3 regions of the Pseudoxanthomonas sp. LARHCG66 genome follow, and region 1 is predicted to be linked to each of the others. Evidence: predicted binding sites of a transcription regulator. Region 1 holds the regulator's gene; each other region holds the start of a gene.
The links. Region 1 encodes FliA, which starts transcription of late flagellar genes. Its sites were predicted from a motif close to TAAAGTTTNNCNNNCNNNGGCCGATAA; they were not measured.

Region 1 (6,473 bases):
GCCCTTTTCGAGCGCCTTGGCCCGCAGGCGTTCGGGATCGATGCCGGCGCCGTCGTCGCGGATTTCGATGGTGACGAAGTCGCCTTCCTGCTGCGCCGACAGGCGTACGTGGCCGGCACGCGGCTTGCTGCAGGCTTCGCGCAGGCTGGGCACTTCGACACCGTGGTCGATGGCGTTGCGGACCAGGTGCACCAGCGGATCGGCCAGCGCTTCCACCAGGTTGCGGTCCAGCTCCGTCTCGGCGCCGACCAGTTCCAGGTCCACTTCCTTCTGCAACTGGCGGGCAACGTCGCGCGCGACCTTGGGAAAGCGCGAGAACACCTTGCCCACCGGCTGCATGCGCGTGCGCATCACCGCCGTCTGCAGGCGCGCGGTGGCGATGTCGAGGCTGCTGACGGCGCGGTCCAGTTCTTCGTCGCGGATGCGCGCGCGCAATGTCTTCAGGCGGTTGCGCGACAGCACCAGTTCGCCCACCAGGTTGACGATGGCGTCCAGCCGCTTGGTGTCCACGCGGATGGTCTGTTCGGTTTCGCCACCGGTTTTCGCGGCCGGCTTCGGCGCGGCCGGTTTCGCGGGCGAAGGTGCCGGTCGCGCGACGGGTGCGGGCGCAGCGGCGCGGGTGGGTGCGCCATCACCGTGCAACTGGTCCAGCAAGGCCTCGAACTCGTCGTCGCTGATCAGGTCCGCGCCGGCCGCAGCGGGCGCGGCGCTTGTCGCGGCGGTGGGTTTCGGCGCGGCGGGTGCGGCATCCCCCCGGGTATCGAACTGGTCGATCAGCATCTGCGGGGCGTGTGGCGGGTCTTCGCCGGCACCGATCGCATCCAGCATCTGTTGCAGCCAGTCCAGCGATTGCTGGGCGGCATCGAAGTGTTGCGGTTCCAGCGTCGCCTGGCCGGCGCGCACCAGGCCCAGCGTCTCTTCGGCCGCATGGCACAGGTTGACCATCGGCTGGATGCCGAGGAAGCCGGCGCCGCCCTTCAGGGTGTGGAAGCCGCGGAATACCGCGTTCAGCTGCTCGCTGTCGGAGGGGTCCTGTTCCAGCGTGACCAGTTGCTCGCCCAGCCGGTCGAGGATTTCCTGCGCTTCGATCAGGAAGTCGGCGGCGATTTCAGGGGTGACGGCGGACATGGGCGGGGCAGGTACCGGGACGGGTGATCAGCGGGAGGAATCGAGCAGGTGCAGGGCGTGCGCGTGGCGACGCCGCAGGAAGCGGCCGACCAGAACATCGCAGACCAGCAGCGATCCCACGAACAGCAGGACGAGGGGATGGCAGGAACGGCGGGCGGAAGCGTCGGGCATGGCAGGTCTCCGGTTCCGCTGCGCGTTCGCGGGTGCCTACAGCCCCAGTCCGGAGAGCAGGTCGTCTGCGTCGTTCTGTGAAAACGCGTTGCGGTCCAGACCAGCAACGGCCGGACCGGCCAGATCTGAAGGGTTCTTCTTCTCCGGCGGCGGCAGGCCCAGCGCGCCGAAGCCCTCGTGCACGCGACGGACGATGCCCGCGACGCGACGGATGATCTGGCCGGTGAGGTCCTGGTAGCTCTGCGCCAGGGCCATCTCCGACAGCCCCTTGCCGATGCTGTCCACCAGCGCCGCCTGCTCGGGCGACAGCGCGGTGCCCTTCAGTTGGGTGGCGTAGCCACGGCACTGTTCGGCCAGGTCCAGCGTGGTGTGGCTGGCCTGTTCGGTCATTTCCACCACATGGTCCAGGCGCGCGCAGGCGTCGTCCAGCTCGCCCGGTCCGGTGGGCGGCAGTTCGCCCAGCGTCTGCGCCAGCTCGCGCGCCAGGCGGCCCAGGCCCTGCATCATCGGCTGCGTGCGCCAGGCGGCGATGGCATCCAGTTCGCGGCGCCAGCCGGCTTCGTCGCCCTGTTCCAGGGCATCCAGCGCGTGCTGCAGTTTTTCCACCAGCGCGGCGCGTGCGCCGGCGACATCGGCCACGGCGCTCATCAGGCAGCGGCTCCCAGGCGTTCGAAGATCTTGCCCAGCTTCTCTTCCAGCGTCTGCGCGGTGAACGGCTTGATGATGTAGCCGTTCACGCCGTTCTGCGCCGCCTCGATGATCTGCTCGCGCTTGGCCTCGGCGGTGACCATCAGCACCGGCAGGGTCTTGTAGCGGTCGTCGGCGCGGATGGCCTTCAGCAGCTCGATGCCGGTCATGCCGGGCATGTTCCAGTCGGTGACCACGAACTCGAAGCTGCCCTGGGACAGTGCGGTCAACGCGCTGTTGCCGTCTTCGGCCTCGGCGGTATTGGTATAGCCCAGGTCATTGAGCAGATTCTTGATGATGCGGCGCATGGTGGAAAAGTCGTCCACGATGAGGATGCGCATGTTCTTGTTGGCGGTCACATCGAACTCCAGTAAAGCGTGCCCGGTCAGGGGCTACGGCAAGGCAGGGGCTGCACGCGGCGGCCTACCGGAGCCTTATCGGCAGGCCGTGGGGATTCTTCAGTCGTTGTCTTCCAGGCCGGCGTCGGCCTTCTCGAACACCTGCAGGCGTCCGCGCAGCCGCACCATGGCCTGGCCGTGGATCTGGCAGACGCGCGACTCGCTGACGCCGAGGACGGCGCCGATCTCCTTCAGGTTGAGCTCCTGCTCGTAGTACATGGACAGCACCAGCTGCTCCCGTTCGGGCAGGTGGCCGATGGCCTTGACCAGTTGCTGGCGGAACTCGCTGCGCTCCAAGTGCTGCTGCGGCGAGGGGCCGCCGGTACGCGCGGTGTTGGGTTCGCCATGGTCGTCGATGTGCGATTCCAGGCTCAGCACCTGGCCACGCGCGGCATCTTCCATCAGGCGCAGGTATTCGGGCAGCGGCATTTCCATCGCGCTCGCCACTTCGGTGGCGATGGCGGCACGGCCGGTGCGCTGTTCGATCTCGCGCACGGTGGCGGCCGCCTGGCGGGCGCGACGGTGGACCGAGCGCGGTACCCAGTCGCCGCGGCGGATCTCGTCGATCATCGACCCGCGGATGCGGATGGAGGCGTAGGTCTCGAACGAGGCGCCCTGCTCGGCATCGTAGCTGCGCGAGGCTTCCAGCAGGCCGATCATGCCGGCCTGCACCAGGTCGTCGATCTCCACGCTGGCCGGCAGGCGCGCGGCCAGGTGATGGGCGATGCGGCGGACCAGGTCGGCATGCTGGGTGACGAAATCGTTCGCACTGCTGCGTTGTACGGCGCGGTATTGGGCGGCGGCGGTGTTCATGCGGCGACTCCCCGCTGGATCAGGCGTTCGACGAAGAACTCGACGTTGCCGCGCGCTCCCAGCGGCGGCTGCCAGCGTGCGGTCATGCGCGCGATCTCGGCGATGGCGCGGGCCGATGGGCTGCCCGGATAGGCTTTCACGACGGGCTGCTGGCGCTGCACCGCACGGCGCAGCCAGTCGTCCTGCGGCACCGCGCCGAGGTAGTGCAGGGCGACATCGCCGAGGAAACGCTCGCAGACGCGGGCGAGTTTTTCATACAGCTTCCGGCCCTCGTTGGGGTCGCGGACCATGTTGGCGATGACGTGCACGCGGTCCAGGCCGCGCTCGCGCGCGAGCACCTTGATCAGCGCGTAGGCGTCGGTGATCGAGGCCGGCTCGTCGCAGACCACCACCACGGTGTCCTGCGCGGCCTGGCAGAAGGTCAGCACGCTGTCGGTGATGCCGGCGGCGGTGTCGACCACCATGAAATCCAGCGCCCGCTGCAGTTCGGAGAACACGTTGACCAGGCCCACGTGCTCGGCCGGCGCCAGTTCGGCCATGTGGCGGAAACCCGACGAGGCGGGAACCACCAGCACGCCCTCGGGGCCTTCCAGCAGTACGTCTTCCAGTCCGCAACGTCCTGCGACCAGGTCGGCGAGGGTGAACTTCGGCGACAACCCGAGCAGCACGTCCACGTTGGCCAGGCCCAGGTCGGCGTCCATCAGCAGCGTGCGCTTGCCCATTTCGGCCAGCGACACGGCCAGGTTGACCGACACGTTGGTCTTGCCCACGCCGCCCTTGCCACCGGTGATGGCGATGACGCGCACGGGATGGAATGCGCCGGCGGCCGGCGGCGTGCTGCGGGGATTGGTCTGCAGCAGGTGGTCAGGCGACATGGGTGGCCTCGGTCGAGCAGGGTTCGTCGGCTTCGCGGCGCAGCTGGTCCAGCCGCAGCACGAGGTGGGCGCTGTTGGCGCGGTGGAGATCGTGGGGAACGCGCTGGCCGTCGGTTACCCAGGTCATCGGCAGCTGGTGGTCCACGACTACCGACAGGGCGCTGCCCAGGCGGCCTGTCTCGTCCAGCTTGGTCAGCACCACGCCTTGCGGCTGCACGCTGCTGAAGCGGCGGACGACCTCGTCCAGGTCGGAGAAGTGCGAGTTGGCCGGCAGGCACAGCAGGGTCTTCACCTGGCCCGATGCGCGCAGCCAGTTGAGCTGGCCCACCAGGTTGCGGTCGCGCTGGCCCAGGCCGGCGGTATCGATCAGTACCAGCTTGTAGTCGCGCAGGCGCTCCAGCAGCAGTGCGAGGGCCTGTGCGCTGTCGGCCTCGTGCACGGCGATGCCGAGCTGGCGGCCGTAGCCGTGCAGTTGCTCGCGACCGCCGACCCGCACGGTGTCGGTGGTGATCAGCGCCACGTCGCGTGCGTTGTAGCGCTGCGCGAAGCAGGCGGCGAGCTTGGCGATGGTGGTGGTCTTGCCCGCGCCGGTGGGGCCCACCAGCGCGATGACGCCGCCGGTTTCCAGCAGGTCGGTGTCGACCACCGGCAGCTTCTTCGACAGCAGGCCCAGCATCAGGCCACGGCCGCGGTGCAATTCGGTGTCGGCGGGAATCTGCAGGGCGATGTCGCGGGTGATGCCGGCGTCGAAGCCGTAGTCTTCCATCAGTTCCATCGCCTGCATCCGCACCGGCGAACCGCGCAGGCGTTCGTCGGTGAGGCGGTGCATCTCGCGCTCGATCATCTCGCGCATGGCGGACAGTTCGCCGCGCATCTGCACCAGCTGCTCGTCGCTCTCGCGGGCGTGCGTGGCGTTGTCGGTGACGACGGTCAGCGTCGGTACGGTGACGGCAGCGGGCGCCGGTACCGGTGCGATCACCGGTGCACGCGTGGCGTGCAGCGCGACGACCGGCGCAGGCTCGGGTTCCGGCAGCGACACCGGCGGCGCGATCGAGGGCAGCAGCGCATCCAGATCGAGCGTGTCATCGGCGTCGGCGCGCGGCGCGGGCTGACGGCGCGGCGGTGCTGCGGGTTCGCTCGCGGCGACCGGCTCGTTGGCGGGAGCGGCCGGCAGGCAGGCGGCCAGCTTGGCGGCGAAGGATTCGGGTTCGATCAGCAGCGGCGCGATGTCGCGGACGACCGGCGCCGGAATCTCGCCGGTGATCGGCGCGGGCGTGGCGGCCACCGGCGCGCGTGGCGCTGCGACGGGCGCTGCCGGCGGTGCGATCGACGCGGGTGCGGCGACGGCCGGCTTGGCGGTCCCGGCACGCGGGGCAGCGGGGACAGCCGGCTGGCGGCGGGCGAAGTAGCTGGCGGCGGCTTCGGCCGGTGACAGGGCCGGAGCGTTCGCGGTCGGTGCCTGCGGCGCCGGGTCGAGCAGCGGATGCAGCGGCGCAGGGGGCGTGGCCGGGCGCATCGCTTCCAGCGTGCGCTGCACCAGCGCTTCGTCGTAATTGCTGGCAGCAACGATCTCGATGCCATCCTCGGTCACCCGGTTGGACAGGATCACCGCGTCCGGGCCGTGTTCCTGCCGGACCATCGCGAAGGCGGTGCGCATGTCGGGGGCGACGAAGCGTTTGATTTTCATGGCGTGCTATCCGGTTCGATGTCGCGTCGGGTTCTGCTGCTTCCGGTCTCAGCTGATCGTGCCGACCAGCTTCAACCGCTTGTCCTCGGGAACCTCGCTGTAGGCCAGCACCGACAGCGAGGGGACGCTGTGGCGGACCAGGCGGGCGAGGGCGGCGCGGACCGAACCCGGTACCAGCACCACCGCAGGCTCGCTGCGGGCTTCCTGCTTGTTCACCACGTCGGCGAGGCTCTGGTGCAGGCGTTCCGCCAGTCCCGGTTCCAGCGCCGCGCCGGTTCCCTGGGTACTGTCCTGCAAGACGCGTTCCAGATTCGGCGCCAAGGTATAGACGGGCAGTTCCGGCGCCATGCCGGAGATTTCCTGCACGATGAAGCGGCCCAGCGAGGTGCGTACCGCAGCGGTGAGCGCGGCGGGATCGCTGTTCTGCGGGGCGAACTCGACCAGCGCCTCGACGATGCGGCGCAGCTGGCGGATCGGCACGCGCTCGATCAGCAGGTTCTGCAGCACGCGCACCACGGTGGCCAGCGGCAGCGCCTTCGGGGTGAGGTCCTCGACCAGCTTCGGCGCGCTGCGGCCCAGCTGGGACAGCAGCTGCTGCACTTCCTCGTGGCCCAGCAACTCCGGCGCGTGTTCGCGCACCAGGTGCGAGAGGTGGGTGGCCATCACGGTGGCCGGATCGACCACGGTATAGCCCAGCGATTCGGCGGTGGCTTT
Region 2 (6,473 bases), on a different contig from region 1:
TTCTCGATCTCTTCGCCCGCACCCTTGGCCACGATGATGCCGCCGCGCGGACCGCGCAGCGTCTTGTGGGTGGTCGAGGTGACCACGTGGGCATGCGGCAGCGGATTCGGGTAGACGCCGGCGGCCACCAGGCCTGCCACGTGCGCCATGTCGACGAACAGGTAGGCGCCGACCTTGTCGGCGATGGCGCGGAAGCGCGCCCAGTCCACCACTTGCGAGTAGGCGGAGAAACCGGCCACGACCATCTTCGGCTTGTGCTCCAGGGCGAGCTTCTCGACCTCGTCGTAATCGATCAGGCCCTGGTCGTTCACGCCGTACTGGATGGCGTTGAACAGCTTGCCCGAGGCGTTGACCTTGGCGCCGTGGGTCAGGTGGCCGCCGTGGGCCAGGCTCATGCCCAGGATGGTGTCGCCGGGGTTCAGCAGGGCGAAGTACACGGCCTGGTTGGCCTGGGAGCCGGAATGCGGCTGCACGTTGGCGTAGTCGGCGCCGAACAGCTGCTTCACACGGTCGATCGCCAGCTGCTCGGCGATATCCACGTATTCGCAACCGCCGTAATAGCGCTTGTGCGGGTAGCCCTCGGCGTACTTGTTGGTCAGCACGCTGCCCTGGGCCTCCAGCACGCGGGGGCTGGCGTAGTTCTCGCTGGCGATCAGCTCGACGTGATCCTCCTGCCGGCGCGCCTCGTTGGCGATGGCCTGGGCCAGTTCGGGATCGTAGGTTTCGATGCGGGCGTCGCGCGGGAACATCGGGTCTCCGGGGCAAGGTCGGTCGGGAGGGCCGATTGTAGCCCGCCCGGGACCCCACGGACGAAGCGCCCTCCCGGTCCCGCTTGCCCACCGCCGGGAAAAGAAAAGCGCGCCGAAGCGCGCTTTTCGGTCACACCCGACCTGGGGCGTCAGTGATGCAGCAGCAGGTCCGCGATGATGCCGGTGGCGATGGCCACCATCAGCATGTTGCCGCGGTCGTCGCGGACCCAGTGGTAGCCCCGGGGCGGGCGGCGCAGATCGTAGTAATCGTAGTCGTTCACCACGTACACCGGGCCACGGTAGTAGTCGCGGTAACGCTGGCCCTTCGCCCAGCGATGGTAGCCGGGCGCCGGGCGGTAGACCACGCGCGGCGGTGCGTAGTAGCGGCGGTCGTCGTAACGACGGCCATCGTGGTAGCCGTGACGGTACGCCTGGCGCTGATCACGGTAGTCGCGACGGTCATCGCGGCGGTCTTCGCGCCAGTCGCGGCGATCATCCCGCCGGTCATCCCGGCGGTCGTAGTGGTGCGAACGACCCCGGTCGTGGCCGCGATCATCGTCGCGCGCCAGCACGGGAGCGGTGACGGCGAAGGCCAGGACGGCGCAGGCCATGCTCTGGAAAATGCGCTTGGTATTCATGGAAACCCCTCTGTGTGGCACGTGAGTCCATGATGCGGATCGCATCTGAACCGATTCCCGCTGGAAAACGGTTACGGCTGTGTCAAAGGCGGGTTGGCGAAACGTATTCAGCCAGCGGTCGGGCGAGCCTTAGCGGCTATAATCGCCGCATTCCCAATTTGCCTCCCCGCCCGCCGTCCCCGGCCGGGCGCCGGGGCCTGCGTACCGGAGCCTGCATGTCCTCGCAATACATCTACACCATGAACCGGGTCAGCAAGGTGGTCCCGCCCAAGCGGCAGATCATCAAGGACATCTCGCTGTCCTTCTATCCGGGCGCCAAGATCGGCCTGCTGGGCCTGAATGGCGCCGGCAAGTCCACGGTACTGAAGATCATGGCCGGCGTGGACAAGGATTTCGAGGGTGAGGCCCGCCCGCAGCCCGGTATCAAGGTCGGCTACCTGGCGCAGGAGCCGGAGCTCAACCCTGAACACACCGTCCGCCAGGCCGTCGAGGAAGGCGTGGGCGATGTGCTGCAGGCGCAGGCCGCCCTCGAAGCCGTGTACGCCGCCTACGCCGAAGAAGGCGCCGACTTCGACGCCCTGGCCAAGGAACAGGAGCGTCTGGAAGCGATCCTCGCCGCCGGCGACGCGCACACACTGGAAAACCAGCTGGACGTGGCCGCCGACGCGCTGCGCCTGCCGCCGTGGGACGCCATCGTCGGCAAGCTGTCCGGCGGCGAGAAGCGCCGCGTGGCGCTGTGCCGCCTGCTGCTGCAGAAGCCGGACATGCTGCTGCTCGACGAACCGACCAACCACCTGGATGCCGAGTCCGTCGAGTGGCTGGAACAGTTCCTCGCCCGCTACACCGGCACCGTGGTGGCGGTCACCCATGACCGTTACTTCCTCGACAACGCCGCCGAATGGATCCTCGAACTCGACCGCGGTCGCGGCATCCCGTGGAAGGGCAACTACACCGACTGGCTGGTGCAGAAGGACGAGCGCCTGAAGCAGGAAGACAACCAGGAAAAGGCCCGCCAGAAGGCGATCCAGAAGGAACTTGAATGGTCGCGCCAGAACGCCAAGGGCGGCCGCTCCAAGGGCAAGGCGCGCCTGGCACGTCTGGAAGAACTGCAATCGGTCGACTACCAGCGCCGCAACGAGACCAACGAGATCTTCATCCCGCCGGGGGAGCGACTGGGCAACAACGTCATCGAGTTCAAGAATGTCTCGAAGAAGTTCGGCGACCGCCTGCTGATCGACAATCTGAGCTTCCTGGTCCCGGGCGGCGCGATCGTCGGCATCATCGGCCCCAACGGCGCGGGCAAGTCGACGCTGTTCAAGATGATCACCGGCCAGGAAAAGCCGGATTCCGGCACCATCACCACCGGTCCGACCGTGCAGCTGGCGTACGTGGACCAGAGCCGCGAGAAGCTGGAAGGCAACCACAACGTCTTCCAGGAGATTTCCGGCGGCCTGGACATCCTCAACATCAACGGCGTCGAGATCCAGTCGCGCGCGTACATCGGCCGCTTCAACTTCAAGGGCCAGGACCAGCAGAAAATGGTGGGCTCGCTGTCCGGCGGTGAACGCGGCCGCCTGCACATGGCCAAGACGCTGCTGCAGGGCGGCAACGTGCTGCTGCTCGACGAACCGTCCAACGACCTGGACATCGAAACCCTGCGTGCGCTGGAAGACGCGCTGCTGGAGTTCCCCGGCAACACCTTCGTCATTTCGCATGACCGCTGGTTCCTGGACCGCATCGCCACCCACATCCTCGCCTTCGAAGGCGACTCGCACGTGGAGTTCTTCCAGGGCAACTACCGCGAGTACGAGGAAGACAAGAAGCGTCGCCTGGGCGAAGACGGCGCCCGTCCGCACCGCCTGCGGTTCAAGGCGCTGAAGTGACGTGTTCGCGCGCACAGATGCGTGATCGCCTCTGACCTTGCCCAACGAGAACGCCGGCCCTGTGCCGGCGTTCTCGTCTGCGATCGGTCACTGCGTTCGACCTGCAAATGTGCGGCAATCGAATGCAAGGTGGGGTACTACCCTCCGGCGGAGGTCGCCATCACCACTGCCACCGCTACCCCCACTACCACCTGGATGACAACGAAGAAGAGCCCACAATCCAGAAGGCCGCGCAGCAGCGATTTCCAGCGCGCATACGGCTGAAACAGCTGCATCAACGAAAAGATGCCGTAAACCGTCCCGGGACCCAGCGTTGCAGAAGCAGCGCGATCGACCAGAAGACAAAGGTCTGGACGGTCAGGAAGGCCGCTATCACCAGCCATTCCGGGTAGTTCAGCGAACCGACGCGGTGAAAGGCCAACCGGAACGCCACTGCTTCGAACGGCAACAGCAGCAACGTCGCAGCCGCGAAATAGGCGTTCATCCAATCGCCGATCGACTTGGACGTGGTCGCCAACGCGGACGGCGATGCAGTTGCTCGCGTCGCCCATGCCGGTCTCCTGTCCGTGGTGCGCGGATTCCAGGCAAGCGTCGCGCATGCGTCCAACACGCGACGCCCGGCCGCCCCATCCCGGGGAAATCGCGCACCGCGACGGTGCCGATTAAAGCGCTCCGCTTGCGCGCCGATAGCGCCTCAATACGGGGAGCGACTTCACGCTGCCGCATTCTGGCGCCGTGTTGCCCCGCCCCCTTCCCCACAAGGAGCTCCATGAACGCATGCGCTGTCGCCCCCGTGCCCGACGCCGGCATCGACGACCACATCCAGTCGGTATCGGGACTGTCGGATTCCTTGCTGAAACAACTGCGTCAATCGCTGCAGAAGATCGACGAGATCAACCGCATCACCCGCATCATCTCGATGAATGCACGCATCGAGGCCGTGCGTATCGGCAGCGCCGGACGCAGCTTCGGCGTGATCGCCGAAGAGATGGACACGCTGTCGCGACGGGTCAGCGACACCGCGCAGGAAATCGACCGCATGGCGGGTCGCACCAGCACCGATCTGCGCGAGCGACTGGACCAACTGCAGACCGACGTGCGCCGGACGCGGCTGACGGACCTGGCGCTGGCCAACATCGACCTGATCGACCGCAACCTGTACGAGCGCAGTTGCGATGTGCGCTGGTGGGCTACCGATGCGGCGATCGTCGCCGCCGCACACGACCCGCAACCGGCCGCGCTCACGCATGCCAGCCAGCGGCTCGGCCAGATACTGGATTCCTACACCGTCTATTTCGACCTCGTGCTCACCGACCTGCAAGGCAATGTGCTGACCAATGGCCGGCCACGCCAGTACCCGTCCGCAGGCCACTCGGTCGCGCAGCAGGAATGGTTCCAGTCCGCCATGTCCACGCGCAATGGCGAAGAGTTCGGCTTCCAGTCCATGCATGCGAGCACGCTTGCGGGCGGTGAGCGCGTACTGGTTTACGCCTGCACGGTGCGCGAAGGCGGTCGCGTACAGGGGCGCGTGCTGGGCGTGCTCGGCATTGTGTTCCGATGGGACGCACTGGCGCAGACCATCGTGGAACGGACGCCATTGTCGGAGGTGGAATGGCGCCGTAGCCGGGTCTGCATCGTCGATGCGCAGGGCCGGCTGCTGGCCGACACGCAGTCCGGCGCGGATGCCTCGCGACTCGATTTTCCTGGGCATGCATCCCTGTTCGCCCAGCCCCGTGGCGCGATCGACGTATCCATCGAGGGCCGCGCCCATTGCGTGGCACAGGCCGCGTCACCCGGCTACGAGACCTACCGCACCGGCTGGCATTGCGTGATCGTGCAAGGCGTCGACTGACGCCAGCAGCGCGGCTCAGTCCAGCCACACCTCGCCGTCACGCACCTGCACGGCGACGGCGCACAGCGAATCGCCGCGGCAGGGCCCGGCGACACAGTCACCGCGTACGAGTTCGAACGAGGCACCGTGGGCGGCACAGACAAGGTGGCCGTTCTTGCTCTTGAGGAATTGACCAGGCGCCCAGTCCAGCCGTCTGCCGGCGTGGGGACAGACATTGAGCCATGCGCGCACATCGCCGCCATCGCGATGCAGGATCAACGACTCGGCATCGTCGCCGATCACGGCTTCAACCTCGGCGAAACCGCCGTCGGCGATGTCATTCAGTGCGCTCAGTCGCATGTCGCTTAACGAAGTCCTCACACGGTCATCAAACGGTCATCCGATACTGCGCGTACCGGCTCCGGCCGCATTCTGTCACGACGCAACGCCATGTACGCACGCCATTTCCAGTTCAATGCCTTCCGCCACGTGTTCGCTCCGCGCAAGCCGCGCCATCCGCTGCTGCGGGTCGGCCTGGGCCTGCTGGGTGTACTGCTGCTCGGTGTGCTGGTGTTCTTCAGCGTGTTCGTCGGTGCCGCGATGATCGCCGGCGGCCTGGCTTACAAGCTCCTGCGCCAGCGGGGCAAGCCCAGCGCGCGCGATGCGCGGGTGGTCGACGCGGAGTACCACGTGGTCCGCAAGCCGGTGCTGCCCCTCTCGCATTGAGCATCTTGGCGGGGCGAGCGCGTTCCCGCCTAAACTCTGCGGCCACATTCCCCGGGTGGCCGACATGACCGACATCATCCCTGCTCCGCCTGTTCCGCGCGTTCCGGTGCGCGGTGGCGGCACGTTCCCGGTGCGCCGCATCTTCTGCGTGGGCCGCAACTTCGCCGAGCACGCGCGCGAGATGGGCGCGACCGCACCCGCTTCGAAGGCCGAGCGCGGCAGCCCCGTGTTCTTCCACAAGCCGGGCGACGCGATCGTCACCGGGAATGCGGATGTTCCCTACCCGCCGGGCACGCGCGATCTGCACCACGAGGTGGAACTGGTCGTCGCACTGGGCACCGACGCACCACCCGGACCGCTCTCCCCCGGGGCCGCGAAGGCGCTGGTGATCGCCTACGGCGTCGGCCTGGACCTGACCCGTCGCGACCTGCAGGGCGCGGCCAAGGCCAAGGGCCTGCCCTGGGATACCGGCAAAGGCTTCGATCATTCCGCACCGGTCAGCGAACTGGTTCCAGCGGCGGATGTCGGGGTGCTGGAAGACCGCACGCTGACCCTGCGGGTGAACGGCGACATGCGCCAGCATGGCGCGCTGCACGACCTCATCTGGGACGTGGCCGACATCCTGCACGAGTTGTCCACGCTTTAC
Region 3 (6,473 bases), on a different contig from region 1:
CTGCACGCCGCCGACATCATCCAGCCCTGCGGTCGCACGCTGTACCGCCGCGCCGGGACCGGCGCATGAGTTCAGCCGCCGCCTCGTTCGCCGACGGCAGCGTGATGCGCTACCACGACGCCCGCTTCAAGACCGAAGCGGCCAAGCTGCTGCCCACGCAGTACCTGGTGGTGGACAACGACACCGCGCTGGTCACCGTGCTGGGCTCCTGCGTGGCCGCCTGCATCCGCGACCCGCTGCTCAAGCTGGGTGGCATGAACCACTTCCTGCTGCCGGACGGCAACGTGGGCGACGGTGCGCCCGCGCGCTACGGCAGCTTCGCGATGGAACTGCTGATCAACGACCTGCTCAAGCGGGGCGCCGCGCGCAACCGCCTGGAGGCCAAGGTCTTCGGCGGTGCCAACGTGCTGAAAGGCTTCACCAGCAACCCGGTCGGCACGCGCAATGCCGAGTTCGTCCGCAAGTACCTGGATGCCGAACGCATTCCCGTGGTCGCCGAAGACCTGCGCGGCATCCATCCGCGCAAGGTCTGGTATTTCCCCAACACCGGCCGCGTGGTCGTGCAGCGCCTGCCGCATGCCCATGATGCCGAGGTCCTGGCCGCCGAATCCGCTGCCCGCGCCCGTCTGTCGAGGGCGCCGGTCACCGGAGGCGTGGAGCTGTTCTGATGAGTAGTCCTTCCTCCTGCAAGGTGCTGATCGTCGATGACTCGGCGGTCGTGCGGCAGATGCTGACCGAGATCCTCTCGCGCGATCCGGGCATCGAAGTCGTCGGTTCCGCCGCCGATCCGCTGCTGGCCCGCGACAAGATCAAGCGCCTGAATCCCAACGTGATGACGCTGGACGTGGAAATGCCGCGCATGGACGGGTTGGCGTTCCTGGAAAACGTCATGCGCCTGCGGCCGATGCCGGTGGTGATGATCTCCTCGCTGACCGAGCGTGGCGCCGACACCACGCTGCAGGCGCTGGCGCTGGGTGCGGTGGATTTCGTGTCCAAGCCCAAACTCGATGTCGCCAGTGGATTGCAGGCGTATGCCGACGAGATCATCGCCAAGGTGAAGGCCGCCGCGAAGGCGCGTGTCCGCCCGCTGGCTCGCACCGGCGCGCCCCGCGTGGGCCTGGACACCGCGCTGCCATCCCCTCCGGCCCTGCGCTTCCGCACCACCGACCGCCTGATCGCCATCGGCGCCTCCGCCGGTGGCACCGAAGCCCTGCGCGTGGTGCTGGAACAGATGCCCGCCGACGCGCCGGCCATCGTGCTGACCCAGCACATCCCGGCCGGTTTCAGCCACGCCTTCGCGGAACGGCTGGACCGTCATTCGGCCATGGCCGTACGCGAAGCCAGCGATGGCGAAGCCATCCTGCCCGGTCACGCCTACCTGCCGCCTGGCGGCCAGCACATGCGGGTCATCCGCGACGGTGCGCGCTGGCGCTGCCGGATCGACGACGGCCCGGCGGTGAACCGGCACAAGCCGGCGGTCGACGTGCTGTTCCGCTCGGTCGCGCAGAGCGCGGGCGGCAACGCGGTGGGCGCCATCCTCACCGGCATGGGCGACGACGGTGCCCGCGGCCTGCTGGAAATGAGCCAGGCCGGCGCGCCGACCCTGGTGCAGGACGAAGCCACCAGCGTGGTCTGGGGCATGCCCGGCGCCGCCATGCGCCTGGGCGCCGCCAAGGAAGCCCTGCCGCTGGAACGCATCGCGCAGCGCCTGCTGGACCTGGCGGCAGCGATCGCCTGAGGCGCTGGCGCCGTTGTAGAAGCGACGTAAGTCGCGACCGCACGGCCGACGCTGCCCTGACTCGTACAGGCAAGGTGCTGTGGCGGGCAAGCATCCCACTCCGTCAATGCCAATGGCCCCTCCCTGCGGCGGTCGCGACTCACGTCGCTCCTACAGAAGGTCGCAACGCCCGTCACAGATCGCGGGGGATCGAAAAACCACCCGATTTCCCGCCTAAAGAGCCGATCCCTACGGCCGATACTCAACAGTGAGCTTCATCAGAGAGCACCCATGTACTCGCGCATCCTGGTTCGTCTTGCGGCACCCCTCATCCTCACCCTGCTGTTCCCGCTGTCGGTCGCCTTCGACTGGCCGAACGCGCTGCAGTGGGCCCTGCTGACTTCGCTGACGCTGGCCTGGCTGATCTTCGCCTGGCTGACGGCCGTCAACAGCCACGTGGTGTCGCCCGAGCACGCCACCGTCATCCGCGAACAGGATGCGCTGCTCACCGAGCTGCGCCGCTTCGTCAACAACGAGATCGAAGGTTCGCGCAGCGAGATCGACCGCGCCCGCGAGCTGATCCGCGAAGCCGTCAGCAACCTCGGCGGCAGCTTCGATGCGATGAACCGCAAGTCACGCGAACAGAGTGCCGCGATCTCCCGCATCATCGACCGCAATGGCGAGGGAGACCGTGCCGGCGTGGACGTGGCGCGCTTCGCGCAGAACGCCAGCCAGCGCATGGAACAGCTGGTGGAGGCACTGGAGCAGGTCGCCGGCCAGAGCGGCACCACCGTGCACCACATCGACGACATGGCGCAGCACCTGGACGGCATCTTCTCGCTGCTGGAAGACGTGAAGTCCATCGCCGACCAGACCAACCTGCTGGCGCTGAATGCCGCCATCGAAGCCGCCCGTGCCGGTGAAGCCGGTCGCGGTTTCGCGGTGGTGGCCGACGAAGTGCGCAACCTGTCCGAGCGCTCCACCGCGTTCAACGAACAGATCCGCAAGCTGGCGCACAGCTCCAAGGAATCCATCGCCAAGGTGCGCGACACAGTCTCCAACATGGCCTCGCGCGACCTGGACCGCTCCCGTGAGGCACGTTCGGAAGCCGCCGGCATGCTGAACCAGGTGGCTGCGATCAACGCCTCGCTGGGCGATGGCATGCGCGAAGTCTCGATGTGCGGCCATGCCATCGATGCCAGCGTGGCCGATGCCGTCCGCTCGCTGCAGTTCGAGGACATCGCCACCCAGTCGCTGGGCAGTGCGAACACCCACCTTGACCGCCTGACCGCGATCAACAAGGAAGCCCTCGCCCTGCAGGAACTCCTGCATCGCTCCGGCGGCGCGACCGACAACGAACTGCTCAGCGCACTGCGCCTGATCGGCAACCGCCTGCGCGACCAGCGCACCGAGTGGGAACGCCCGCCGCACAAGCCGGTCGCACAGCAGAACATGGGCGCCGGCACGGTGGAACTGTTCTGACCGCGACAGCGTCCGCACACCACTGAATCCCGACGGGGCGACCAGGATCTGGTCGCCCCGTCGCGTTCCGGACGGCAGCCCGCCCGGCTGCGGATCGCCACTGGCATACTGCAGGCTGATCGCACTGCTGCTGACGATGTCGAACCCGCCGCTTCCCTCCCCGTTCTTGCTGCAGTTGTTCCGGCTGCAGGAAGCCGAACGCCTTCAGGTGGGGCGCGCGCTGCACAACCAGGTCGGGCAGGCACTGTCGGCGATCAAGATGGGTGCGCACCTGGTGCAGTCCGAGGATGATCCGGCACAGCAGCAGGAAGACCTGCAGGACATCATCCGCACCTGCGACGAGACCGTCGCGATCCTGCGCGACCTGCATGCCACGTTGCACCCGCCCCAGCTGGAAGCGATCGGGCTGGACGCCGCATTGCGCGCCGAGCACGAACGCGTGTTTCCCGGCACCGCGGTGACACTCGCTCCGTTGCCGAACATGCCTGCGGCCGATACGGCGCTGGTGGCGTTCCGGATCGCGCAGGTCGCCATGCGCGCGGTGGCGGGTGCGGGAGGCCGGCTGGCGCTGGAGCTGGCCGGCGACGCCGATGCCGAGGGCGGACTCGCCGTCACCCTGGATGCCGATGTCCACGCGGCATGCACCGAACTGCCGCTGCTGCAGGCCCTGGCCGCGACGCTTGGCGGCGGGCTGGAATCCAGCAGCGGCGGGCGCGGCAGCCGATGGCAACTTCGCCTACCCTATGCGCCTGCACCCGTGACGCCCACCGACACCGCTTGAACACCGAGCACGCCCACCTGCCCCGCCTGCCCCGCCTCGGCGCCGGCGAACCCGACCTGCAGCGGATGGTCGACACCGCGAATGCGGACGGCACGCCGTTGATGCTGCTGTACCTGGACATCGACCACTTCCGCTCGATCAACGAGAACATGGGCGTGGAAGTCGGCGATGAAGCGCTGGCGATCCTCAGCGACCGGCTGCAGCGGTCACTCGGCCCGGAAGCACGCGCCTGGCGCCATGGCAGCGACGAATTCATCGTGGCGGTGCCGCGCCTGCCGGGCACACTGCCGCCGGAACGCTTCGGCGATGCCTTGCGCGAGCAGATCGAGCTGCCGATGACGGTGCTGCCGTACACGCTGTTCCTGACCGGCACGCTGGGCATCGCGCTGTGCCCGGAGCATGCGGACACTGCGTCCGGCCTGCTGCAGTGCGCCGAAAGCGCGATGGAACAGGCCAAGCACGAGGGCATGAACCTGGTGCGCCTGTACCGGCGCGGCGCCGCGATCACCGCGCGCAGCGACAGCATCATCGCCCGCCAGATCGTCAACGCCATCCAGCACAACGAGCTGCGCCTGTTCTACCAGCCGCAGATCAACGCCCACGACGGCCGCGTGGTGGGCATGGAAACGCTGCTGCGCTGGTACTCGCCCGCGCTTGGCCTGCTGGTGCCGGAACGCTTCATGCACGTGGCCGAGAAGCTGGGCGTCATTGTGCAGATCGGCGACTGGGTGTTGCGCAATGCCTTCAAGCAGGCGCGCGTCTGGCGCGACTGGGGCTTCGACGATTTCGAGATCGCGGTGAACGTGTCGACGCTGCAGCTGCTGCGCCCCAGCTTCGTTTCCGAAGTGCTGGAGGCCATGCAGGAGGCCGGCATCCCGCCGCAGATGGTGGTGCTGGAAGTCCGCCAGAACGCGCTGGCCAAGGACATGAACCTGGTCCACCGCACGCTGGCGCAACTGCACCACGAAGGCGTGCGGCTGACGCTGGACGATTTCGGCATGGGCGATTCCAACCTGGACTCGCTGGTCCGCTTCTCGGTGGACAAGATCAAGATCGACCGCAACTTCGTGAAGGGCGTGCCGTCCGGCAACCGCGAGGTGGCCATCACCTGCGCCATCATCGCGATGGGCCACCAGCTGGGCATGAAGGTGATCGCGCACGGCGTGGAGACCGACGTGCAGCTGGGATTCCTGCGCAGGAACCAGTGCGACATGTTCCAGGGGCACCTGTTCGGCGAACCGATGTCGGCCGAAGATGCCGGCGCGGTATTGCGCCGCCGCTACCTGCGCGCCGATGCCTTCGCCGCCACCAAGCCCGATCGCACCCTGCTGCTGCTGGACGACGAAGAGAACATCCTGCGTTCATTGGTGCGCCTGTTCCGCCGCGACGGCTACCGCATCCTGGCCGCCAGCAACGTCACCGACGCATTCGAACTGCTGGCGACCAACGACGTGCAGGTGATCCTGTCCGACCAGCGCATGTCGGACATGAGCGGCACCGAGTTCCTGGGCCGCGTGCGCATGCTGTATCCGGACACGATACGCCTGGTGCTGTCGGGGTACACCGACCTGGCCACGGTGACCGAGGCGATCAACCGCGGCGAGATCTACCGCTTCCTGACCAAACCGTGGAACGACGACGACCTGCGCGAACACATCCGCCAGGCGTTCACCACCTACGAGCACCAGCCGCACCATCGCGCGCATGCCTGAGACCCGCACCGGAACGCAGGACGGCTGGTGCGTGTACCTGCTGGAGTGCCGCAACGGCGCGTACTACGCCGGCATCACCAACCGGCTGGACGCCCGCTACGCCGCGCATGTGGCGGGTACGGGCGCCAAGTACACGCGCGCGAATCCGCCGGTACGCGTGCTGGCGAGCCGCGACTATCCGGATCGCAGCGCAGCGTCGCGCGCGGAAGCACAGCTCAAGCGGATGCCGCGCGCGAAGAAGCTGGCGTTCTTCGAAGCGCCGACCGATTCCCCTCTCCCTGCGAAGCGGGGAGAGGGTGCCGAAGGCGGGTGAGGGGCGAACGAAGACCCAGAGCCGGGACACTTGGCGCCATCGCAACAATCGCAGTGTATGCCGCGAGGCGTACTCCTGCGCTCGCCCCTCATCCGCCCTCCGGGCACCTTCTCCCCGCCTGGCGGGGAGAAGGGAGCGACATCACGCCGCGTCGACGGCCGGCTGCCGGATCGGCAGCATGATGCGGAAGCAGGCGCCGGAGCCGGGCTCGTTGCGCACTTCGATGCGGCCGTTGTGCTTCTTCACGATGCCGTAGGAGATCGACAAGCCCAGGCCCGTGCCGCTGCCCACCGGCTTGGTGGTGAAGAACGGGTCGAAGATGCGCTGCAGGATGTCGTCGGGAATCCCATGCCCGCTGTCCTGGATCTCGACCCAGACTTCGTCGCCCTCCACGCCCGTGGCGACGGTGATCGTGCCGCGCTCGTCGATGGCGTGGCTGGCGTTGAGCAGGATGTTCATGAACACCTG

Region 2: the regulator FliA is predicted to act here: its motif matches at 3,934-3,960, upstream of ACIPRS_RS08025 (methyl-accepting chemotaxis protein).
Region 3: the regulator FliA is predicted to act here: its motif matches at 1,953-1,979, upstream of ACIPRS_RS17115 (methyl-accepting chemotaxis protein).

The regions. Positions count from the first base shown of each region.
Region 1 covers NZ_JBIXJW010000010.1:31,910-38,382, reverse strand. Annotated here, with positions in the region: gene ACIPRS_RS18600 (chemotaxis protein CheA) at 1-1,128, opposite strand, end outside; gene ACIPRS_RS18595 (hypothetical protein) at 1,156-1,299, opposite strand; gene ACIPRS_RS18590 (protein phosphatase CheZ) at 1,336-1,947, opposite strand; gene ACIPRS_RS18585 (chemotaxis response regulator CheY) at 1,947-2,327, opposite strand; gene ACIPRS_RS18580 (RNA polymerase sigma factor FliA) at 2,445-3,197, opposite strand; partial or broken gene ACIPRS_RS18575 (MinD/ParA family protein) at 3,194-4,006, opposite strand; gene flhF (flagellar biosynthesis protein FlhF) at 4,062-5,759, opposite strand; gene flhA (flagellar biosynthesis protein FlhA) at 5,808-6,473, opposite strand, start outside.
Region 2 covers NZ_JBIXJW010000002.1:247,225-253,697, forward strand. Annotated here, with positions in the region: gene glyA (serine hydroxymethyltransferase) at 1-749, opposite strand, end outside; gene ACIPRS_RS08010 (RcnB family protein) at 899-1,387, opposite strand; gene ettA (energy-dependent translational throttle protein EttA) at 1,603-3,270, shown strand; gene ACIPRS_RS08020 (hypothetical protein) at 3,545-3,754, opposite strand; gene ACIPRS_RS08025 (methyl-accepting chemotaxis protein) at 4,040-5,122, shown strand; gene ACIPRS_RS08030 (Rieske (2Fe-2S) protein) at 5,138-5,461, opposite strand; gene ACIPRS_RS08035 (hypothetical protein) at 5,552-5,827, shown strand; gene ACIPRS_RS08040 (fumarylacetoacetate hydrolase family protein) at 5,892-6,473, shown strand, end outside.
Region 3 covers NZ_JBIXJW010000007.1:6,353-12,825, forward strand. Annotated here, with positions in the region: gene ACIPRS_RS17100 (CheR family methyltransferase) at 1-69, shown strand, start outside; gene cheD (chemoreceptor glutamine deamidase CheD) at 66-668, shown strand; gene ACIPRS_RS17110 (protein-glutamate methylesterase/protein-glutamine glutaminase) at 668-1,738, shown strand; gene ACIPRS_RS17115 (methyl-accepting chemotaxis protein) at 2,009-3,199, shown strand; gene ACIPRS_RS17120 (histidine kinase) at 3,336-3,980, shown strand; gene ACIPRS_RS17125 (EAL domain-containing protein) at 3,977-5,692, shown strand; gene ACIPRS_RS17130 (GIY-YIG nuclease family protein) at 5,685-6,005, shown strand; gene ACIPRS_RS17135 (ATP-binding protein) at 6,147-6,473, opposite strand, start outside.